Regions from separate parts of the Micromonospora sp. S-DT3-3-22 genome, predicted to be linked through region 2. Evidence: riboswitches for the same ligand, from Rfam matches in the RefSeq annotation. Region 2 holds a riboswitch; each other region holds the start of a gene.

Evidence for each region. Region 2 has a riboswitch for cobalamin ahead of bluB (5,6-dimethylbenzimidazole synthase). Riboswitches for the same ligand answer to the same signal wherever they lie in the genome.
Region 1: it holds a riboswitch for cobalamin, as region 2 does, so the genes downstream of both, metE (5-methyltetrahydropteroyltriglutamate--homocysteine S-methyltransferase) here and bluB (5,6-dimethylbenzimidazole synthase) in region 2, are expected to answer to the same signal.
Region 3: it holds a riboswitch for cobalamin, as region 2 does, so the genes downstream of both, H1A17_RS11130 (ribonucleoside-diphosphate reductase subunit alpha) here and bluB (5,6-dimethylbenzimidazole synthase) in region 2, are expected to answer to the same signal.

Annotation. Positions count from the first base shown of each region.
Region 1 covers NZ_JACGMO010000129.1:15,249-22,114, forward strand. The annotation lists gene H1A17_RS28135 (hypothetical protein) at 1-541, shown strand, start outside; gene H1A17_RS28140 (extracellular solute-binding protein) at 804-2,018, shown strand; gene H1A17_RS28145 (hypothetical protein) at 2,044-2,409, shown strand; gene H1A17_RS28150 (HNH endonuclease family protein) at 2,732-3,337, opposite strand; cobalamin riboswitch at 3,705-3,916, shown strand; gene metE (5-methyltetrahydropteroyltriglutamate--homocysteine S-methyltransferase) at 4,030-6,267, shown strand.
Region 2 covers NZ_JACGMO010000012.1:12,962-19,827, reverse strand. The annotation lists gene H1A17_RS05295 (TetR/AcrR family transcriptional regulator) at 1-228, shown strand, start outside; gene H1A17_RS05290 (hypothetical protein) at 328-771, opposite strand; gene H1A17_RS05285 (hypothetical protein) at 990-1,553, opposite strand; gene H1A17_RS05280 (hypothetical protein) at 1,686-2,030, opposite strand; gene bluB (5,6-dimethylbenzimidazole synthase) at 2,104-2,748, opposite strand; cobalamin riboswitch at 2,785-2,985, opposite strand; gene H1A17_RS05270 (SDR family oxidoreductase) at 3,086-3,976, opposite strand; gene H1A17_RS05265 (TetR/AcrR family transcriptional regulator) at 4,058-4,645, shown strand; gene H1A17_RS05260 (NAD-dependent epimerase/dehydratase family protein) at 4,829-5,680, opposite strand; gene H1A17_RS05255 (TetR/AcrR family transcriptional regulator) at 5,679-6,251, shown strand; gene H1A17_RS05250 (LLM class flavin-dependent oxidoreductase) at 6,491-6,866, shown strand, end outside.
Region 3 covers NZ_JACGMO010000028.1:35,841-42,706, reverse strand. The annotation lists gene H1A17_RS11150 (TetR/AcrR family transcriptional regulator) at 1-539, shown strand, start outside; gene H1A17_RS11145 (hypothetical protein) at 595-1,314, opposite strand; gene H1A17_RS11140 (oxidoreductase) at 1,370-2,272, opposite strand; gene H1A17_RS11135 (helix-turn-helix transcriptional regulator) at 2,400-3,287, shown strand; cobalamin riboswitch at 3,316-3,529, shown strand; gene H1A17_RS11130 (ribonucleoside-diphosphate reductase subunit alpha) at 3,649-6,024, shown strand; gene H1A17_RS11125 (ribonucleotide-diphosphate reductase subunit beta) at 6,078-6,866, shown strand, end outside.

The DNA.
Region 1 (6,866 bases), on a different contig from region 2:
GGACACCTGGCTGGCCACGCTGGCGCAACGGCTGGTCGACGGTGCGATCGACGAACGCACCGTCAGCGAGCGTGTTTCCGCCTTCGTCTGCGAGCGTGGGGATCTCGACGAGATCCGACACAGTCCGTTCACGGACCTGCACGTGCTCGCCGACGAGTGGGATCAGGACGGGGAACGTGGCAACCGGGAACTGGCGAATTCGGTCCGTCTGCTGTGCCGTGACCACCTGTCCCGCGTGCCGGCCTCGCCGGGGGGTGACCTCACGAGCCTCGCCCACGGCAGCGCAGCACAGCGCACGGCCGGCCTTCGCCGGCTGCTCAACGCCTGGGATTTCATCGGCGTCCACGACCCGCGGGCGAACGTCGACGAGTACGACTGCCTGATCGCACCGCTGCTGTCGAGGCTGTCCGCCGGTGCCGGCGCGGGAGATCTCAGCGGGTACCTGGCGGCTGAGATCCGCGGCCACTTCGGGATGACCGTCGGCGACGTCGAGACCCGCGCCTTCGCGCGGCGTCTGCTGGCCTGGTGGGGCGCCGGGTAGAAGGTGGCCGGTCGACGTGGCGTGACGTGTCCCGCCGATCCAGCGGTGCGACAACGCCGCCTCGTCGCCGCATATCCCAGTGCCGATAATTGCGTCGGCACATGGGGTCACCGATGCCGTCCCTGCCGCTCGATCCGGTTTCCGACAGTACGAGCTTCGCCGACCGCTCCCGCCCGGCCCGGCATTTATCAGCGCCAAAGCGTAACGTGATGAATGACTCGTTGCGTACGTGTGACCGGCCCGGATCGAAGGAGTCCGCACCATGCCCGAGCAGTACTCGCGGCGCTCCTTTCTCAGCGGGGTGCTGACCTGCGGCGCAGTGAGCGCTTCGGCGGTCTACCTGCTGCCGGGCGGACACCGCCCGCCACCGGTGGAGCTTCGACTCGCCACCGGGGCCGACCCCACCGGGGCACGGAAGCTGCTGATGGACATGTGGAACCAGGCCAACCCCGATACCCCGGCCCGGTTCACCGACGAGGTCGAGGGTGGATCAGGCGATGAACGCACGAGGCTGTTGACGGCGGCCCGCAATGGCAGTGCCGACATCCTCAACCTGGACGTCGTCGACATCCCCGAGTTCGCCGCGCAGAAGCTGATCACCCCGATCCGGTTGACCGACCCGAACTTCCTGACGTCGGTGAGGGATCTCCACCAGGTCGACGACACCCCGAACAGCTACTGGGCCGCGCCGCTCAACACCGATGTCGGCATGCTGTTCTGGCGCGACCCCGGGACCGAGCAGCCCGATGTGGTGAACTTGTCGACGGTCCTCGGCACCCTTGCCGACAAGGGCTCGTTCGTCGGCCAACTGCGCCCCAACTCGTCCAACTACAACGAGGGTTTCCTGGTCAACATCCTGGAGCACGCGCTGTCGGTGAACACTGACCTGCTCAGCGCGACCGGTGAGATCCTGTTCGAGCTGAAACCCTGGCAGAGAGCGCTGCAACCGTTGCAGGCGGCCATCGTGGCCGGGAAGGTCAATCGCTCCAGCGACGAGAACGCCAGCCTGGACACGTTCGTGGAGGGCCGGCCGACGTTCATGCGCAACTGGCCGGTGAAGTACCGCGAACTCCAGCAGCGTAAGGACCCTGACCTGCTGGCCGGGAAGATCAAGGTGTACCCGCTGACGTCCGGGGTGCTCGGCGGCCAGAGCCTCGCCATGGCGCGTGCCTGTCCCCACCCCGACCAGGCCCTCCGGTTCATCAACTTCATGACCGGCACCGCAGCCCAGAAGGTCCTCGCCGGGCACGGCTTCGCCCCGACCCTGGCCGAGGCCTACAACGACAGGAACCTCCAGGCGGTCATCCCGCACCTGGAAGCACTACGTGGTGCGGTGGAGAATGCCCGGCCCCGGCCGATGCACCCGGGATACCGCGCGTTCGCCGAGGTCTTCGTCGACCACGTCGCCCGGATGCTCCGCGGTGAGTCCGACCTGACCTCGGAGTTCATCGCCGCCATGAAGGCGGCGCTCGCATGACCGGAGACCGGGTGGAGGAGGGTCCGTGAAGGTCGAGCCGTGGCAGGTGCCGATCCTGGTGATGGCCGGGATCATCCTGGCGGAGTTGGTGATCAGGGTGATTCCGCGCCGTTGGACGGCACACCTGGCCAGGCAGCAGGTCCGCACGGTGGCGCTCGGCGGGCTGGCGGTCCTGGTCATCGTCGTCGGGGTGTTGGCGCTCGGCCCGGACCTGGCCGACCAGATCGCCAGTGTGGCGGCAGCCGTCGCCGGGCTGGTCGCGCTCTGGCTGACCTACCGGTCGTACCAGTTGCAGACCGCCGCGAGTCCGGACGCCGCGGCCGGCCCGGCGCGGGACACCGCGGAGCCGGAGGCCGCGGGCGGCACCACCGGTCAGCCGCCCGGTCGGTGAACGGCTGTCGTGTCGGCAGTTACCGGAGGGACGCGCCAGCGGCGCTGTTGGCAGGCCGTGTCGTGCTTCGGCAGGTGCCCGTGCACCAGGTACGCGGTGACGATGTCCGTCAGGCAGGCGGTGGCCTGGCCGCTGAGGAGCGGCACTCCTAAAGCGTCCTAGGACATCGGGGTGGCGGGGTGCTGCGGGTCCTGGTCAGGTCGAGGTGTCGCCACGGTGAGCGGCTTCCCCGAAGCCCTCGGCGGGACTGCCGGCCCCCCTGCACGTTGCCGCTCCGGTCACCCGGTGCGGTGCCCGACGCAGCCGCTGATCGGGCGGGCGGTCAGGAGGAGCAGGTGTTGAGCATGGTCTGTAGGGCGGACTTCTCCGACGATTGCAGCCGTAGGCCCCAGGTGTACTTCACGGTGATCCACATTTTGCTGTAGGTGCACCGGTAGGCCGACAGGGGCGGCTGCCATGTTGACGGGTCCTGGTCGCTCTTGGACTGGTTGACGTTGTCGGTCACCGCGATCAGTTGCGGGCCGGACAGGTCGTTGGCGAAGCTCTGCCGGCGGCTGGTCGTCCAGGAACTCGCCCCGGAGCGCCACGCCTCGGCCAGGGGGACCACGTGGTCGATGTCGACGTCGGACGCGGCGGTCCAGGTCGCCCCGTCGTACGGGCTGTACCAGCGGCCCGATGTGGCCTGGCAGGAGGAGTTGACCACGACCGACGTGCCGTCGCGTTTGAGGATCTGCTCGCGGGTGTCGCAGCTGCCGCTGATGGTGATCCAGTGCGGGAACAGGTCCCGGGAGTAGCCGCTGGTGGAACCCTCGGCGGCGACGGTGAGGGCATTGAGCTGCGCCTGCGCGGTCGCCTTCGACGGGATCCCCGACGGCGTCGCCGACGCCGTCCCCCCGATGCCCGCCGAGAGGGCCGCGCCGACGAGCATGGCTAGTGCCAAGGTCACGGCACGCACCCGGGGCCGGGCCGGCCCGGACGTCTTCGTGGTCGGTCCTGACATGCCACGCCTCCCGGTCACCATCGACGACAGATGCAATCATCATCCTCGATGGAAGGTGACAGCAGGATGGCATCCGCGTGAAGATCCGCCCGGAGGGCCCGACCTGAGTCGGGAGTCACTCGGCGTCGGGCCGACTTCCCGGGCGTCGCCCCGAACCCGCTCCTGAGCAGTGATGCACGGAAGCGCAATGCGGAACTGCGTACTGGACGGCAAACCGAACGCCCCTGTCCCAGCAGAGTCGAACTCCTGACCTTCTGATCCGCACCCCGGGCCGAGGCATCGTCGTGGTGCCCGTAGGATCGCGGGCGGTGCTGGTTCGTCTCTCCCGTGCGCGGGTGAGACGTCGTAAGAGGGAACCCGGTGGAAGACCGGGACTGCCCCGCAGCGGTGAGTGGGAACGACCGCCGTCAACGAAGCACTGGACCGCAAGGTCTGGGAAGCGACGGCCAGTAGGTCTGGGTACGACGCCCACGAGTCCGAAGACCTGCCAGCGCTGCGCGTGCCGCCGGTGCGCGCCGTCGGCGGCCTCTCGGGAGGGCCAGGGCGGAATGCCGGTTACGCCGTGGCGTATCCGTCTTCCTCTCGGGTGGTCGTCGGACACCGCGAGGGAAGGACCATCTGTGACCACCTCATTCGGGCAGAGCACCGTGCTCGGCTATCCCCGTATCGGCGCCCACCGCGAGTGGAAGAAGGCCGTCGAGGCGTACTGGGCCGGCACGCTGGACGCCACCGAGTTGGAGGCCGTGGCCGTCGGGCTGCGGGCCGAGGTGTGGCGGACGCTGCGCGACGCCCGCCTCGATGCGATCCCGTCCAACACGTTCTCCTACTACGACCACGTGCTCGACACCGCCGTCGCGGTGGGGGCGGTCCCCCGCCGGTTCGCCCGGCTCGGCCTCGGTCGACTCGACACCTACTTCGCCATGGCCCGTGGTGTCGATGCCGCACCAGCGCTGGAACTCACCAAGTGGTTCGACACCAACTACCACTACCTGGTGCCGGAGATCGAGCCCGACACCGTGTTCGCGGCGGATCCGACGAAGGCGCTGAGCGAGTACGCGCAGGCACGTGACCTGGGCATCGCCACCCGACCGGTGCTGGTGGGGCCGGCCACCTTCCTGTTGCTGGCCAAGGGCGACAATCCGTTCGCCCGGCTCGACGACCTGGTCGACACGTACGCCCGGATCCTCACCACCCTGGCCGACGCGGGCGTGGCCTGGGTCCAACTGGACGAACCCGCCTACGTCGCCGACCGCACCACGGCCGAGATCGACGGCCTGCGGCACGCCTACCGACGTCTCGGGGAACTGCCACACCGTCCCCGGATCTTCGTCGCCACCTACTTCGGTGACCTCGGCGACGCCCTGCCGGCCCTGCTGGACACCCCGGTCGAGGCGATCGGCCTGGACCTGGTCGCCGGCCCGGGCAACCTGCACCGGCTCGCCGCCGCCGGTCCCCTGCGCGGCACGACCGTCGTCGCCGGCCTGGTCGACGGGCGCAACATCTGGCGCACGGATCTGCGGGCGGCCGTCGCCGCCGGTGCCACGGTCGCCGGACTGGCCGACCACGTGGCGGTGTCCACCTCCTGTTCGCTGCTACACGTGCCGGTCGATCTGTCGGCCGAGACCCACCTCGACCCGGAGTTGTCCGCGCGGCTCGCGTTCGCCCGGCAGAAGGTCGACGAGGTGGTCCTGCTCGGGCGGGCGCTACGCGACGGCACCACCAGCCTGCCCGCCCCGCTGCCGCCCACCCCGCCGGCGTGGCGGCACGACGACGTGCGCGGCCGGTTGGCGGCGTTGCGCCCTGCCGACCGGCACCGTGGCGACTACGCCGGGCGGGCCGCCCGCCAGCAGGAACGGCTGGCGCTACCGGACCTGCCGACCACCACGATCGGTTCGTTCCCGCAGACCGCCGAGCTGCGCCGGGCCCGCGCCGCGCACCGCGCCGGCACTCTCGACGACGCCGGCTACACGCAGCGGATACGCGCCGAGGTGGAGCAGGTCATCCGGTTGCAGGAACGGCTGGGCCTGGACGTGCTGGTGCACGGTGAGCCGGAACGCAACGACATGGTCCAGTACTTCGGCGAACAACTCGACGGTTTCGCCGCCACCACGCACGGCTGGGTGCAGTCCTACGGGTCCCGTTGCGTCCGCCCGCCGATCATCCACGGCGACGTGGCCCGCCGGGCACCGATGACCGTCGCGTGGTCCACCTACGCCCAGTCGCTGACCGACCGTCCGGTCAAGGGCATGCTCACCGGCCCGGTCACCATCCTGGCCTGGTCGTTCGTCCGCACCGACCAGCCCCTGGCCGACACCGCCGACCAGGTGGCACTCGCGCTGCGCGACGAGTGCCGCGATCTGGAGGCCGCCGGCATCCGGATCATCCAGGTCGACGAGCCTGCCCTGCGGGAGACCCTGCCGCTGCGTCGGGCCGACCAGAAGGCGTACCTGGACTGGGCGGTCGGCGCGTTCCGCCTCGCCACCGGCGGCGTCGCGGACGACACCCAGATCCACACCCACCTGTGCTACAGCGAGTTCGGTGAGGTGATCACCGCCATCGACGCGCTCGACGCCGACGTCACCAGCATCGAGGCGTCGCGTTCGAAGATGGAGATCCTCGACGACCTTGCCGCGATCGGCTACCGCCGGGGCGTCGGCCCCGGGGTGTGGGACATCCACTCGCCCCGCATCCCACCCCACCACGAGGTGGTCGACGCGCTCCGTCGGGCCGTTGCGGCCGTGCCCGCCCGACGGCTGTGGGTCAACCCGGACTGCGGCCTGAAGACCCGCACTTATCCCGAGGTCGAGGCGTCCCTCCGACACCTCGTCGCCGCTGCAGCCGAGGTCCGCGGGAGCTGATCGGACTGTTCCGGGCGGACCTGCGGGATCCGCCCGGAACAGCGCGTCGAGTAGACCGGCCTCTCCGGTCCGCCGGCAAGATCGAGCGGCTCGGGAGATCATCGGAGTGCGTGGCGCGGTGTCGGTCCGGAAACGGTCGACGGTTGTCAGGTCCGTTGGGTGTCTGTCAGGTCCCTGATCCGTCTGTCGGCGTCACGCCGGGCCGCGCAGCAGCTCTGCGTGGCGTCGAGGATCTGCCGGATGTCGCTGAGCAGTTTGTTCAGGGCGTCTACCCGGCCCGCTCGGCTGGTTCCTCGATGATGCCCGCAGTCGCGGCACCGGAGGATGACCGATGGGGCCCTTGCGCTGGTGACGCTTGCACCGGAGTCTCCTTCTGCTGAGTCGCAAGAACTCGGCAGGGGCGGTGCGGTCGCACGCAGCACCGGATGTCGTGCTGTCGCCGATGGTCGACCCGCCCTCAGGAGGTCGCCGTCCACGGCCGTCACCTCGACGTTCGGCTGGGACACCGGGCGGGCGATCACGACGGCGGTGGCGGTCGTGCTGGCCGGCCCGGCGGTGCTGGCCGGACTGCGGCGGGCCGCCCGGCGGGCCGCGTTCGG
Region 2 (6,866 bases):
CTGGCCCAGGTGATGCGGGACGGCTTCCGCGCCGGCGGCCTCGACCCGCTGCGGGCCGACCTGCTCGCCGAGACGGCGGGAACCCTGATGTACGTGTCCGTCGCCGCATGGCTCGACACCGACGACGGTCGCCGGCTCGCCGACATCATCGACACCGCACTAGCGACCTTGCGGACCGAGATGGAAGGGCTGCCCACCTCGAACGGTCAGGTCGCCCCGGAAGGGTGAGTCCGGCACGAGCGGGTCCGACCCTGTCCGGATGCCGCCCGTCGGGTCCGGGCGTCGCCGCGACCGTACGTCAGGCCGCAGCGACGCCGACGTCCACGGCTATCCCTTGACGGTGACCTGGTGCTCCGCACAGGCAGCGATCAACCTGGGGACTGCGGCGGCGAGGTTGACCTGCCGCAACTTCACCGTCTCCGGCGCATCGCGCGGATCCTGCGCCCGTTGCGCCCGCTGCACCGTGCCCACCGCGAAGACCCCCGCGGACCGCAGATCCTCGTGCGCGGAACGCTGGAACAACTCCCCCACCCGCCGCACCTCGTCATCAGGGGTGACCTCGCCCTGCGCGGCCCGCACCACGAACCCGGCCGACCGGCAGGCCGTCACCCCCGGATCCTCATCCTCCCGGTCAGCGAGCTGCCGGTACGCCACCGCACCACCGCCACCCAGGGCGAGCACCACGAGGGCCACCACCGACGGGATGACCCACCGACGTCGTCGCCGTGGCACCTCGACGGCGGACCCGGCCCCGGAGTGGTCGTCAGTCACCCGAACGTCCTTTCTCGACTGTCCCAGCACAGGGGCGGAAAACTACCACCTCGACTCGCCCCACTCCCCGACCGAGCCGAGTCGGCGCGGTAGCCGCCGCGCTCGGCGCGGTAGCCGGCGGTGACCGACGTCCGGTCGGATTGCGGCCGTCGACCGCCCACGGGACCGTCTGCGGATTAACCACCTGCGCAGTCGTCGGTGCCGGTGGTCGAGGGGGTTCAGGCGGTCCACGGGGTGGTAGGGGCTGGCGTGATGCCGTAGTCGGCGAGCCAGCCGAGCAGGTCCTCGCGGTGGGCATGGACGAGTGAGCCACCGGTGAACCGGAGGTCGTCGGTGACCTCGGCGACGATCTGCGGGGGTGGGAGGAACGAGCGTGCCGCCGCGTCGGAGGTGAACTCGGCCTCCGCCAGGATCAGACCGTGCAGGGGCGGATCGAAGATGTCGATGCCCAGCGGCGGGACGCTCAGACGGGTCTTGGACAGCGTCGCGGCGGGCAGGCGGGCGAGCAGTTCGTACTCGGCCGGGGACAGGTAGACGTTCGTGATGAGTCCCTGGATGTGGCCCGGCCGCGCGGCGGGCACCTTCTGGGTGAGCTTGCACTCGCGGGATCCGTCGGCGGGGCTTTCGGCACGCCTGAGGCGCAGCCGGGTGCCTGTCAGGTACCGGTCGGTGATGCGACGGCTGGCGGTGACCGATGCCGGCAGCGGCGGTCCGGCCAGCAGGAACCGCCGCTCCCGCTCGATGCGCGCGTACCTCCCCTCGCGGACCGGCTCGGCTGTCATCGGGCCCCATTCCAGCACCGTGCGGTGATCATGGCGAGCATGAGGGTCCGGCAGGCGCGGAGTAGCTGCGGCCGGAGCACGAGCCGGTCCGGCGCACGCGTGGGTGACGCGTACACCGGACGTGGGACGGCTCTACTGCCAGGGGCCGCTGCGGCAGATGAACTGGGTGGTGCCGCTGTACTGGGTGGTGCCGCCGTCGACGTAGCTGTAGCTGGCCCGCACGGGGTGGCCGAGGTTGCTGGCCGGGCAGGCGGCGAAGAGGGTCGACCCGGCGGTCGTGAAGGTGCCGACACTGCCGGAGTACCAGGTGATGCTCCAGGTCGTCGTGCCGGTGCTGCTGCCGTCGCAGTAGAACTGCGAAGCGCCGGACTCGCAGAAGGGCGCCGGTGCGGCGGCGAGGGCCGGCGTGGCCCCGGCGGCCACGAGGCCCAGGGCGGCAAGCGCGGATGTAGCCAGGGCCGTGACGGTGGTACGCATGGAACTCCTCCCAACGTAGCCGGGTAACGACTGAGCGCGACGTCAGCCTAACTGTTGCATCGACGTACCCGAATTAGCTGTTCGGTCGGTCAGGCACCCGTCGTAGCCAGCGGTCGTGGTGCACCGCCTCGGCGAGGGGCCGGCGTCGCCGCCACCCGCGCCGTTCCAGGTCGGGCACGGCCGCCAGGTGGGTGACCGGCCCGACGCAGAGCCAGGCCACCGGCCGGATGCCGGCCGGCACGCCCAGCAGTTCGGCGAGGAACGACTCCCGGTAGAAGGACACCCACCCGACGCCCAGCCCCTCGGCGGTGGCGGCGAGCCAGAGGTTCTGGATGGCCAGGCAGACGGAGTAGAGGCCCGCGTCGGCGATGGCGTGCCGCCCGAGCACCGCCGGGCCCCCGCGCCGCGGGTCGTACGTGACGACGACCGACAGCGTCGACTCCAGCACCCCGTCGATCTTGATGCGCGCGAACCGGTCGGCCGCGGCACCGTCCAGGGTGGCGGCGAACGTCGCCCGCTCGGCCTGCACGTGCCGGTGGAACCGGCGGCGGACGGCAGGGTCCCGGACCAGGACGAAATCCCACGGCTGCGAGTAGCCGACGCTGGGCGCGGCGTGCGCGGCGTCGAGAATCCGGTGCAGGGTGCCGGCCGGCACCGGCTCCCCGGTGAACTCGGCCCGGACGTCCCGGCGGCGGTGGATGGCGTCGTAGAGTTCCACAGGCAGGCTCCCGCTGCGCTCGGCCCACCCCGGACGGGTGGGCGGTCGACGCGAGGCCGGTCTTCGGACTCCCGGATCAACGCCGACCCGTCCGCCTTCCCAGCCGTACGGCCAGTGGCTGCGCTCCTCGCGCCTGGACGGTCGCTCCCCGGTCACCGCGGCGGGCCCGTGCCGGATTCACACCGGCTTCCCGATTCTCCCCGCACCACGCGGGGCACCTCGCACGTTCGTGCCGCCGCCGATGCTACCGGTGGATCACGTACCTCGTGCCCGAGGTGGTCGCCGGATACGGCCCGGCAGCCGGGTGACGGTGGGCCGCTGACGCCGGCCTCGGCGTTCACCGGCTGGCGGTCGTCCGGCGACGGTTCCCGGTCGGGTAGTGCCTGCGCAGGTCGGAGGTCGTCATCCGGTCGAGCGTCCGGTCGGGGAGGATACGGGAGGCCCGGATGAGGAAGGCAGCCGTCGCGCCGATGGTGTAGCGGGTGCGGGGCCTGCGGTCGGTCACCGCCGCGGCGATCCGTTTCGCGGCGACGGTGGAGGTCACCCCGGCCCTGGTGAACGCCGCCACGTGGGAGGGTATCGCCTGCATCAGGGCGCCGTAGCGTTCGTTCTGCTCGGGGGTCATCGTGTCGTCGAGGCGACCGAGGGCGGCGAGGCCGACGCGGGACATCTCGGTCTGGACGCCGCCCGGCTCGACCACCACCACCTGCACGCCGTGGGGGGCCAGTTCGTTGCGCAACGCGTCGCTCATCGCCTCCATCGCGAACTTGCTGGCGGCGTACGGCCCGTAGCCGGCCATGGAGATCCTGCCGTTGAGGGAGCTGATGTTGACGACGCGTCCCCTGCCGCGCAGCAGGGCGGGAAGCAGGGCCTGGGTGACGGCGACGTGGCCGAAGAGGTTCACCTCGAAGATGCGCCGCCATTCGTGCAGCGGCATCACCTCGACCGGGCCGGCGCCGGGGACGCCGGCGTTGTTGACCAGCGCCCGCAGCGGCAGCGGGTCCCGCCCGACCCGGGCGGCGAGCGCGGCGACGTGGTCGGGGTCGGTGATGTCGAGGATCACCGGCTCGATGCGGTCGGCCCGCAGGGCCGTGGCGTCGCTGTCGCGTCGTACGCCGGCGAGGACGTGGAAGCCGCGGCGGGCCAGTTCCCGCGCGGTGGCCGCACCCATGCCGGTCGAGGCGCCGGTCACGACCACGAGTTCCCGAGTTTCAGTTGACGTTGTCATCTCTCTAGTCTGCGCCATTGAGATGACAACGTCAACCGAAGGAAGTGACCTGGTCGTCACCAGCGGACTAGCATCGTCCGCGTGACCAGCCGCGCCGAATCAGCCGCCGCCACCCGCCGCGCGCTGCTCGAATCGGCCGCTGAGCTGCTCGATTCCGGTGGCCTCGACGCGGTGACGCTGCGCGCGGTGGGAGCACGCGCGGGAGTGACCCGCGGAGCGCCCTACCGGCACTTCCCCGACAAGGAGAGCCTGCTGATCGCCGTCGGGACCCGGGCGTGGGACACGCTCGGCGACCGCATGCAGGCCCTCCGCGCCGACCCGGGCCTGTCCGCCGCCGAGAAGATCCGCGGCGGTCTCCTCGCGCTCATCGACGTCGGCCGCGTTCAGCCACACCTCTACCAGCTCATGTTCAGCAACCCGCCCGGCGATCCCACCGCACTCGCCCGGGCCGCCCAGCGGAGCCAGACCGAGTTCCTGGCCGTCGTCGCCGAACTGGTGGGCGAGCAGGACGCCCGCCGGTACGCGGCCCTGCTCATCAGCAGCGCGAACGGGATCGCCGGTCTGGAGGCCAGTGGCCAGCTGGCCGACCCGAAGTGGGGAGGCGTCTGCGCCGAAGACCTCACCGACACCCTCGTCGACATGGTCGCCGCCACGAGCCGGCACACCTGACCGGCGGGCGGCGGACTCGACGGCCCGGGACACCGGCTGCACGATCGCGTCGGCGTGGCCGGGAAGCGTCGGCAGGGCGGGCCAGACGAGCAGGTGAGTGGTCAGTGCCGGGCCAGCCGGCACCAGCAGCGCCGGCCCGGCCAGGGGCAGCCGGCGTCGGCGCCGCGGGTGGAGGGCAACCGGTCAGGGCTGGAGGTTCTCCAGGTCGGCGAGCAGCTTCGGGTGGGTCGGCGTCCAGCCGAGGGTCGCCCGGGTGTGTGCGCTCGACGACGGCTGGTCGGCGGCGAAGATCTCGCCGAGTGGGCCGAACGTCTCCTCGGGCACCTGCCGCACCGGCAGGCCGAGTCGCCGCCCGATGACCTCGGCGATGTCCCGCACCGCGTCGCCCTCGTCGTCCACCGCGTGCCAGGCGGTGCCTGCCGGTGCGTTCTCCAGGGCGAGCCGGAACAGCACGGCAGCGTCGACCGCGTGCACGGCCGGCCAGCGCTGGGTGCCGTCGCCCGGGTAGCCGGAGACGCCGGACTGCCGGGCAATCTGGGTGAGCAGCCCGGCGAAGCCGCCCTCGCCGTGGTTGTGCACCGTGCGGGGCAGCCGGACCGACGAGCTGCGGACACCCCGAGCAGCCAACGCCAAGATCGAATTTACGGTACGCCCGCGGCCCCCGACCGGGCCCTCGAGCGGCAGCGGGTCGCCCTCGGTCGAGAGCCGGCCGGCCACCCAGGGCGTGCCGGAAACCGTCACGAGCGGACGGTCACTGCCGATCAGCTCCTCGCCCAGAGCGATGAGCGCCGCGGTTTCCTCGGCGACCGCCGCGGCCACCGACTCGGGACTGCTGAAGTCATTGCCGAAGGCGAGGTGGATCACGCCGTCGGAGCGGGCCGCGCCGGCTCGCACGACGTCGAGGTCGGCCAGGCCGCCCCGGATCGTCTCGGCGCCGGCCGCCTCAGCGGCCTTGGTTGAGGTGTCGGAGCGGGTGAGCGCGAGCACCCGGTGCCCGTGTTCGAGCAGCTCGGCGACGACCATGATGGACGACATGGCACGTTGGGAACCGGGAGCACGCGAGCGGCTGATCGTCGCCGCCGTCGACCTGTTCGCCGAGCAGGGCTACGACGCCACCACGGTCGCGCAGATCGCCGAGCGGGCCGGCGTCACCAAGAGCACGTTCTTCCGGCACTTCCCCGACAAGCGCGAGCTGCTGGCGGCCGGGCAGGAGACGCTCAGCCGGCTGCTCGCCGAGGGCATCACCGAGGCGCCGGCCGGGGCCACCCCGCTCGAGGCGGTCGCGGCCGGCCTGCAGCGGGCGTCCGACGCGATGGGCCCGCTCAACCGCGAGATCGGACCCCGACTCAAGGCAGCCGTCGCGGCGAGCACCGAGCTACAGGAGCGCGACGCCCTCAAGAGCGTGAGCATGGCCGCCGCGATGACCGCCGCCCTGACCGCCCGCGGTGTCCCCGACGCGGCCGCCGCGCTGGCCGGGGAGCTGGGCTTGCTCGCGTTCAAGCGGGGCTACGCCGAGTGGGCCGACACCGACGCCGACCACGGGCTGGCCCGCTACACGCTGGCCGCCCTGAGCGAGCTGCGAGCGGCGACCGCGACACTCGGCTGAGCCGGCGCGCGGATCTCGGGCCGGTCGCCGGCTCTGCGCGTCAGGCCCTGCGGCGAGAACGCGGACTGGATCCGGCCACCCAGCCCGGGTGGATGACCCGCTCCGGATGCCCGGCTTCGCCGGCACGCCGTAACCCGACGACCCGCCCAACCTGCGGTTGCGCCGCCGCCGGGCGCAACCCTTTCCTACCGACCAGGTAGGGTTCCAGGTCCCTGGGTGGGCATCCTTGGAGGCGGACGGTGAGTGGAACACCTGCGTCGAAGCAGTCGGCAGCACTGCGAAAGCTCGGCTTCCTGACCATCGGCCTGTTCGACGAGGCCGACCCCCGCACCGGCCACGAGGCGACACTCCGGCTCATCGAGTTGGGCGAGCAACTCGGCTTCGACAGCACCTGGGTACGCCACCGCCACCTCCAGTACGGCATATCCTCACCGATCGCCGTCCTGGCGGCGGCCTCACAGCGGACCCGGCACATCGAGCTCGGCACCGCGGTCATCCCGCTCGGCTGGGAGAACCCGCTGCGGCTGGCCGAGGACCTGGCCACGGTCGACATCCTCTCCGGCGAGCGCCTGAACCCCGGGGTGAGCGTCGGCCCACCGATGCACTACGACCGGG
Region 3 (6,866 bases), on a different contig from region 2:
TGCGGGTCGCCGCCGACCGGGGTCTGGAGGCGGTGAGCCTGCGGCACGTGGCCGCCGAGGCGGGGGTCTCCGCCGGCATGGTGCAGCACTACTTCACCACCAAGGACGAGATGATGGCGTTCGCGCTGTCCGTCGTCCGTGACCGGGGCCGGGCCCGGGTCGAGGCGGCGGTCGCGGCACTCGGCCCGGACCCGCAGCCCCGGCTGTTGCTGCGCACCCTGCTGGCGGCGTTGCTGCCGCTGGACGAGGCGGCACGCGGGGACGGGCGGGTGGCGTTGGCGTTCCTCTCCTGGACCGCCCTGCACCCGGCGGCGGCCCCCGGGCTGCGGCCGGACACCGCGCAACTGGTGGAGTTCATCGCCGGGCTGCTGCCGCAGCCACCGGCACCGCTCGCCGGCCGGGCGGAGGCGGCGTCGGACGCCGCGGCGGGGCTGCTGGCGATGGTGGAGGGGCTGGGGGTGTACCTGCTCGGCGGGCAGTACACCCCGGCGCAGGCGACCGCGGTCCTCGACCACCAGTTGGACCTGCTCTTCGCCTGACCGCAGCTGACCGGCAGCCGGGGGTGGACGCCGTCGGCGTCCACCCCCGGCGACGTCAGGTGAGCAGGGCCGGCCGCAGCTCGCCGCCCACGTTGATCGTGCCGACCACCCGGTCGCCGGTGAGGTCGAAGACGTCGACCGTCCGGTTGGTGCGCATGAGTTCCCGCACCGACGGCGGCAGCGACGGAGGTTCCTTCATCGCCGCCCGGACGTCCCGGGTGGTCGAGATCAGTCGACCGACCAGCGACGCCCCGTCGTGGTCCACCCGCACCCGGCCGTACTCCCAGCCGCAGGTGGTGAGGTCGAGCACCTCGAACAGGCGGGCGAGCAGCGGATGGGGGTCGGTGCCCCGGACGAACTGCGCCGCCCGGGTGCCGACGACAGTGGTGGCGGCGGCGACGTGCACGTACGGGTGCAGGCCGCCCGGCAGCGCGAACAGCGGCCAGTGCAGCCGGCCACCCGCCTCGCGCCACAGCGGCCGGTAGTTGCGCCGGTCCACCGGGAACCGCTGGCCGGTACGCCGGTACAGCTCCGCCGTCTGGGCCAGCAGGTCCGCGTGGGCGGCGTCGGCGAACTCACCGACGATCGAGGCCGCCACCGCCAGGCCGTCGCCGTCGTCGAGCAGCCGGACCATCGCCGCCACCTGCTCGGCCGGGCGGACGGCCAGGTGCGCGCCGAAGCGCTGCCGTACCTCGGCCGACAGCGCCGCCTGCCGGACCGGATCGTCCTGGACCTGCCGGCCCCCGCCGCCCAGCACCCGCCCGAGCCATCCCATGTCGCCTCGTCTCCACCGCCGTCACCGACCGCAGCCATGCTAGTGCGGCCCTGCGTCAGAGATAGCGGACGCCGGTCAGTTCCTCGGCCGCCGTCCACAGCCGCCGGCCGACGGCGGGGTCGGTGGCCTCCCGGCTGGCCCGCACCTCGGTGACCGGCCCCCGGGTCTGGAAGAACCGGGCCGGGCCGAAGAACTGGCCGCCGTGGACCTGCGGGTCGGTGGCGGCGCGCAGTTGGGGCAGCGCACCCTGCTCGACCGGTTGGGTGGCCAGCAGGCCGAGCCGGGCGATCACCCGGCCGCGCCGGCCCTGGTGGGACCAGGCCCGGGGGGTCAGGTTGGTGCGGGTGACACCGGGATGGGCCAGCACGCTGAGCACCGGCGATCCGGTGGCGCGCAGCCGGCGGTCCAGTTCGATGCCGAAGACGGTGGTGGCGAGCTTGGACCGGCCGTACGCGCCGGCACCCCGGTAGCCGCGCTCCCCCATCAGGTCGGTGAAGTCCAGGTGCGCGCTGCGGTGGGTGATCGAGCTGAGGCTGACCACCCGGGCCGCCCGCGCCGCACCCAGATTGCCCAGCAGCAGACCGGTCAGCGCGAAGTGCCCCAGCAGGTTGGTGGCGAGGTGCAGCTCGTGGCCGTCGACGCTGGTCCGGCGCGGGCCGAGCAGCACCGCACCGGCGTTGTTGACCAGCAGGTCGAGCACCGGACGGTCGGCGGCCAGCGAGGCGGCGAATTCCCGTACCGAGGCGAGGGAGGCGAGGTCCAGTTCGCGTACCTCGGCGTCGCCGCCGATGTGACGGGCGGCCTGCCGGCCGGCGGCGGTGTCGCGCACGGCGAGCACGACCCGCGCGCCCCGGCGGGCCAGGGCGGTGGCGGTGACCAGGCCGAGGCCGGAGTTCGCGCCGGTCACGACGGCGGTGCGGCCGTGCTGGTCGGGGATGTGGTCGGCGGTCCAGGTCATCTGCTGCTCCCTGACGGTCGGGTGGGACCGCCGACGCTAGGGGCCGGCCGGGCGGGACCGGTCGTACCCGGTTGCCTAGGTCCCGCAGACCTACCCGCGCCGGTCCGGGCCGCGCCACACTGGCGACATGACCCACCCGTACGCCCGTGAACTCGGTGACTTCCTGCGCGCCCGGCGCGGCCGGCTGCACCCCCGCGACGTCGGCCTGGAGCCGGGCGGGCGACGCCGGGTCACCGGGCTGCGCCGCGAGGAGCTGGCGCTGCTGGCCGGGTTGAGCACCGACTACTACCAGCGGATGGAGCAGGGCCGGGAGGTACGCCCGTCCGACGACGTGCTGGACGGGCTCGCCGCCGCGCTCGGCCTCGACGACGCGGAACGCCGGCACCTGTTCACCCTGGCCCGTGCCGCCCGCCGGCCGCTGCCCGCCCGGGTCGACCACGGCCCGGAGCGGGTGCCGGAGAGCACCCGGCGGCTGCTGCGGGTGATGGACACCCCGGCGGTGGTGCTCGGCCGCCACCTGGACCTGCTCGCCTGGAACACGTGGGCGGTGGCGCTGCTCGGCGACCCGGCGGGCTACCCGCCGGACCGGCTCAACATGCTGCTGCTGATGTTCGACGAGGCGGCGACCGGTGCCCGGCGCTGCGCGGCCTGGGAGCGGCAGGCCATGGACTACATCGGCATGATGCGCGCCGCCGTCGCCACCGACCCCACCCACCCCCGGGCCACCGCCGTCGTCGGCGAGCTGAGCATCCGCAGCGCCGAGTTCCGGCGGCTGTGGTCCCGGCACGACGTGCGCGGATCGGTCAACGGCACCAAGACCTTCCAGGTCCCCGAGGTCGGTGACATCGTCCTGGACTGGGACACCTACCCGCTGCCCGGCAACCCCGGCCCGGTCATGCTGGTCTTCACCGCCGAGCCGGGCAGCGCCGACGCCGACGCGCTGCGGCTGCTGGCGTCACTGCGGGCAACCGGCCGGTCGGATGAGAGTTATCCGACACGCCGACGCGACATCTAGTGTTGCCTCTCCCCCATCCACGCCATATATGGTGTGCCACGCAGCTGGTTCGACCGGGCCCGGTGGTCCGGTCGAGGCAACAGGGAACCCGGTGGGAATCCGGGACTGCCCCGCAGCGGTAAGTGGGAACGACCGCCGTCATCGAGCACTGGACCGTAAGGTCTGGGAAGCGACGGCCAGTAGGCGACCGGACCCGGTCACGCCCGCGAGTCCGAAGACCTGCCAGTGCGCCGTGCGCTGCTGCGCGCGGCGGTCGGAGGTCGCGCGGGACGACCGACGCCAGCACCCGGGACGGCCGCCGTGCCGCGCCCGTTGGCGTTCTCCCGCGTCCGATGGCCATCGGTGACAGCGAGGAGAGGTCATGACGAACGTAGCGGAGAGCCTACCGTCCGATGTCGACGGCGCGGGGCCACGCCGGCCGGCGATGCGGGTACGCAAGCGCGACGGCGACACCGAGCCGGTGGACGTCAACCGGATCGTCACGGCCGTCGCCCGATGGGCCGCCGACCTGGACGAGGTCGACCCGCTGCGGGTGGCCACCAGGACGATCAGCGGCCTCTACGACGGGGCGACCACCGCCGAGCTGGACAAGTTGTCGATCCAGACGGCGGCGGAGCTGATCGGCACGGAACCGCAGTACTCCCGGCTGGCAGCACGGTTGTTGGCCGCGTACGTGGAGAAGGAGGTACGCGGGCAGGAGGTGACCTCGTTCAGCGAGTCCATCCGGTACGCCCACGGCCTCGGCCTGATCGCCGACGACACCGCCGCGTTCGTTACCCGGCACGCCCGGCAGCTCGACGACGCCGTCGACCCGGCCGGTGACCTGCGGTTCGAGTACTTCGGGCTGCGTACGGTGGCCGACCGTTACCTGCTGCGGCACCCGCAGTCGCGGCTGGTGGTGGAGACGCCGCAGTACTGGCTGCTGCGGGTGGCCTGCGGGCTGTCCAGCACGCCCGACGAGGCGGTCGGGTTCTACCGGCTGATGTCGTCGCTGGCCTACCTGCCGAGTTCCCCGACGTTGTTCAACTCGGGCACCCGGCACACCCAGATGTCGTCGTGTTTCCTGGTCGACTCGCCGCGCGACGAACTGGACTCGATCTACGAGCGCTACCACCAGGTGGCGAAGCTGTCGAAGTTCTCCGGCGGCATCGGCATCTCCTTCACGCGGGTGCGCGGCCGGGGCGCGCTGATCCGGGGCACCAACGGCAGGTCGAACGGGATCGTGCCGTTCCTGAAGACCCTCGACGCCGGGGTGGCGGCGGTCAACCAGGGCGGTCGGCGCAAGGGGGCGGCCTGCGTCTACCTGGAACCCTGGCATCCGGACATCGAGGAGTTCCTGGAGCTGCGGGACAACACCGGCGAGGAGGCCCGGCGTACCCACAACCTCAACCTGGCCAACTGGATCCCCGACGAGTTCATGCGCCGGGTCGAGGCCGACGGCGAGTGGTCGCTGATCGACCCGTCGGACGCCCCGGAGCTGCCCGACCTGTACGGCGAGGAGTTCGACGCCGCGTACCGGGTCGCCGAGAAGAAGGCGGTCCGCACGGTGCGGGCCCGGGACCTGTACGGGCGGATGATGCGCACCCTGGCGCAGACCGGCAACGGGTGGATGACGTTCAAGGACCCGGCGAACCGGCTGTCCAACCAGACCGGCGTGCCGGGCAACACGATCCACCTGTCCAACCTGTGCACCGAGATCCTGGAGGTCAACAGCGACACCGAGACGGCGGTGTGCAACCTCGGGTCGGTCAACCTGGGCGCGCACCTCACCGACGACGGCGTCGACTGGGACAAGCTGCGCGGGACGGTCCGCACGGCGGTGGTGTTCCTGGACCGGGTGATCGACATCAACTACTACCCGGCCGAGCAGGCGGCGGTGTCGAACCCGCGCTGGCGGCCCGTCGGGCTGGGGCTGATGGGGCTTCAGGACGCGTTGTTCGCGCTGCGGCTGCCGTTCGACTCGGCCGGGGCCCGGGAGTTGTCCACCCGGGTCCAGGAGGAGATCTTCCTGACCGCCCTGGAGACGTCGACCGGTCTCGCCGAACGGTTCGGCGCGCACCCGGCGTACGCCGAGACCCGGGCCGCCCGGGGTGACCTGCACCCGGACCTGTGGGGGGTCGAACCCACCCAGGTCGACCGGTGGGTCGCGCTGCGCACCCGGATCGCGGCGCACGGCCTGCGCAACTCGCTGCTGGTGGCGATCGCCCCGACCGCCACGATCGCGTCGATCGCCGGCTGCTACGAGTGCATCGAGCCGCAGGTGTCCAACCTGTTCAAGCGGGAGACCATGTCCGGGGAGTTCCTCCAGATCAACACGTACCTGGTGCGGGAGCTGAAGGCGCGCGGGCTGTGGACGTCGGAGATCCGCGACCAGATCAAGCGGGCCGAGGGTTCGGTGCAGGGGATCGTCGACCTGCCCGCCGAGGTGCGGGAGCTGTTCCGTACCGCGTGGGAGCTGCCGCAGCGGGCGCTGATCGACCTGGCCGCCGCGCGGGCGCCGTACATCGACCAGTCGCAGTCGCTGAACCTGTTCCTCAGCGCGCCTACCATCGGCAAGCTGTCCTCGATGTACCTGCACGCCTGGAAGTCCGGGCTGAAGACCACCTACTACCTGCGGTCGCGTCCGGCGACCCGGATCCAGCAGGCCACCGTCACCGTCGCCCCGGTCGTCGCGGCCGACGCCGAGGCGCTCGCCTGCTCCCTGGAGAACCCCGAGAGCTGCGAGGCGTGCCAGTGACCACCGTCGACGAACCCCGCACCGCCGGGCGGCAGCTGCTGCTCGACCCCGGCATGGACCTCACCCTGCGGCCGATGCGCTACCCGCACTTCTTCGACCGGTTCCGGGACGCCATCCGCAACACCTGGACGGTGGAGGAGGTCGACCTGCACTCCGACCTGGCCGATCTGGAGCGGCTCTCGCCGGCCGAACGGCACCTGGTGTCCCGGCTGGTGGCGTTCTTCGCCACCGGTGACACGATCGTCGCCAACAACCTGGTGCTCAACCTCTACCAGCACGTCAACTCACCGGAGGGCCGGCTCTACCTGTCGCGGCAGCTGTTCGAGGAAGCCGTGCACGTGCAGTTCTACCTGAACCTGCTCGACACGTACGTGCCCGACGAGCAGGAACGGTTCGCCGCGTTCGCCGCCATCGAGAACATCCCGTCGATCCGGCGCAAGGCCGAGTTCTGCTTCCGCTGGATCGACTCGGTATTCGAACTGCGGGAGCTGCGTACCCGCGCGGACCGGCGGGCGTTCCTGCTCAACCTGATCTGCTTCGCCGCCTGCATCGAGGGGCTGTTCTTCTACGGGGCCTTCGCCTACGTCTACTTCCTGCGGTCCCGGGGCCTGCTCAACGGGTTGGCGTCGGGCACCAACTGGGTGTTCCGCGACGAGTCGATGCACATGGCGTTCGCCTTCGACGTGGTGGAGACCGCCCGGCGGGAGGAGCCGGACCTGTTCGACGCCGAGCTGGAACGTCAGGTGACCGAGATGCTCGCCGAGGCCGTCGAGTGCGAGGTGCAGTTCGCCGAGGACCTGCTCGACCAGGGCGTGTCCGGGCTGTCACTTAAGGACATGCGG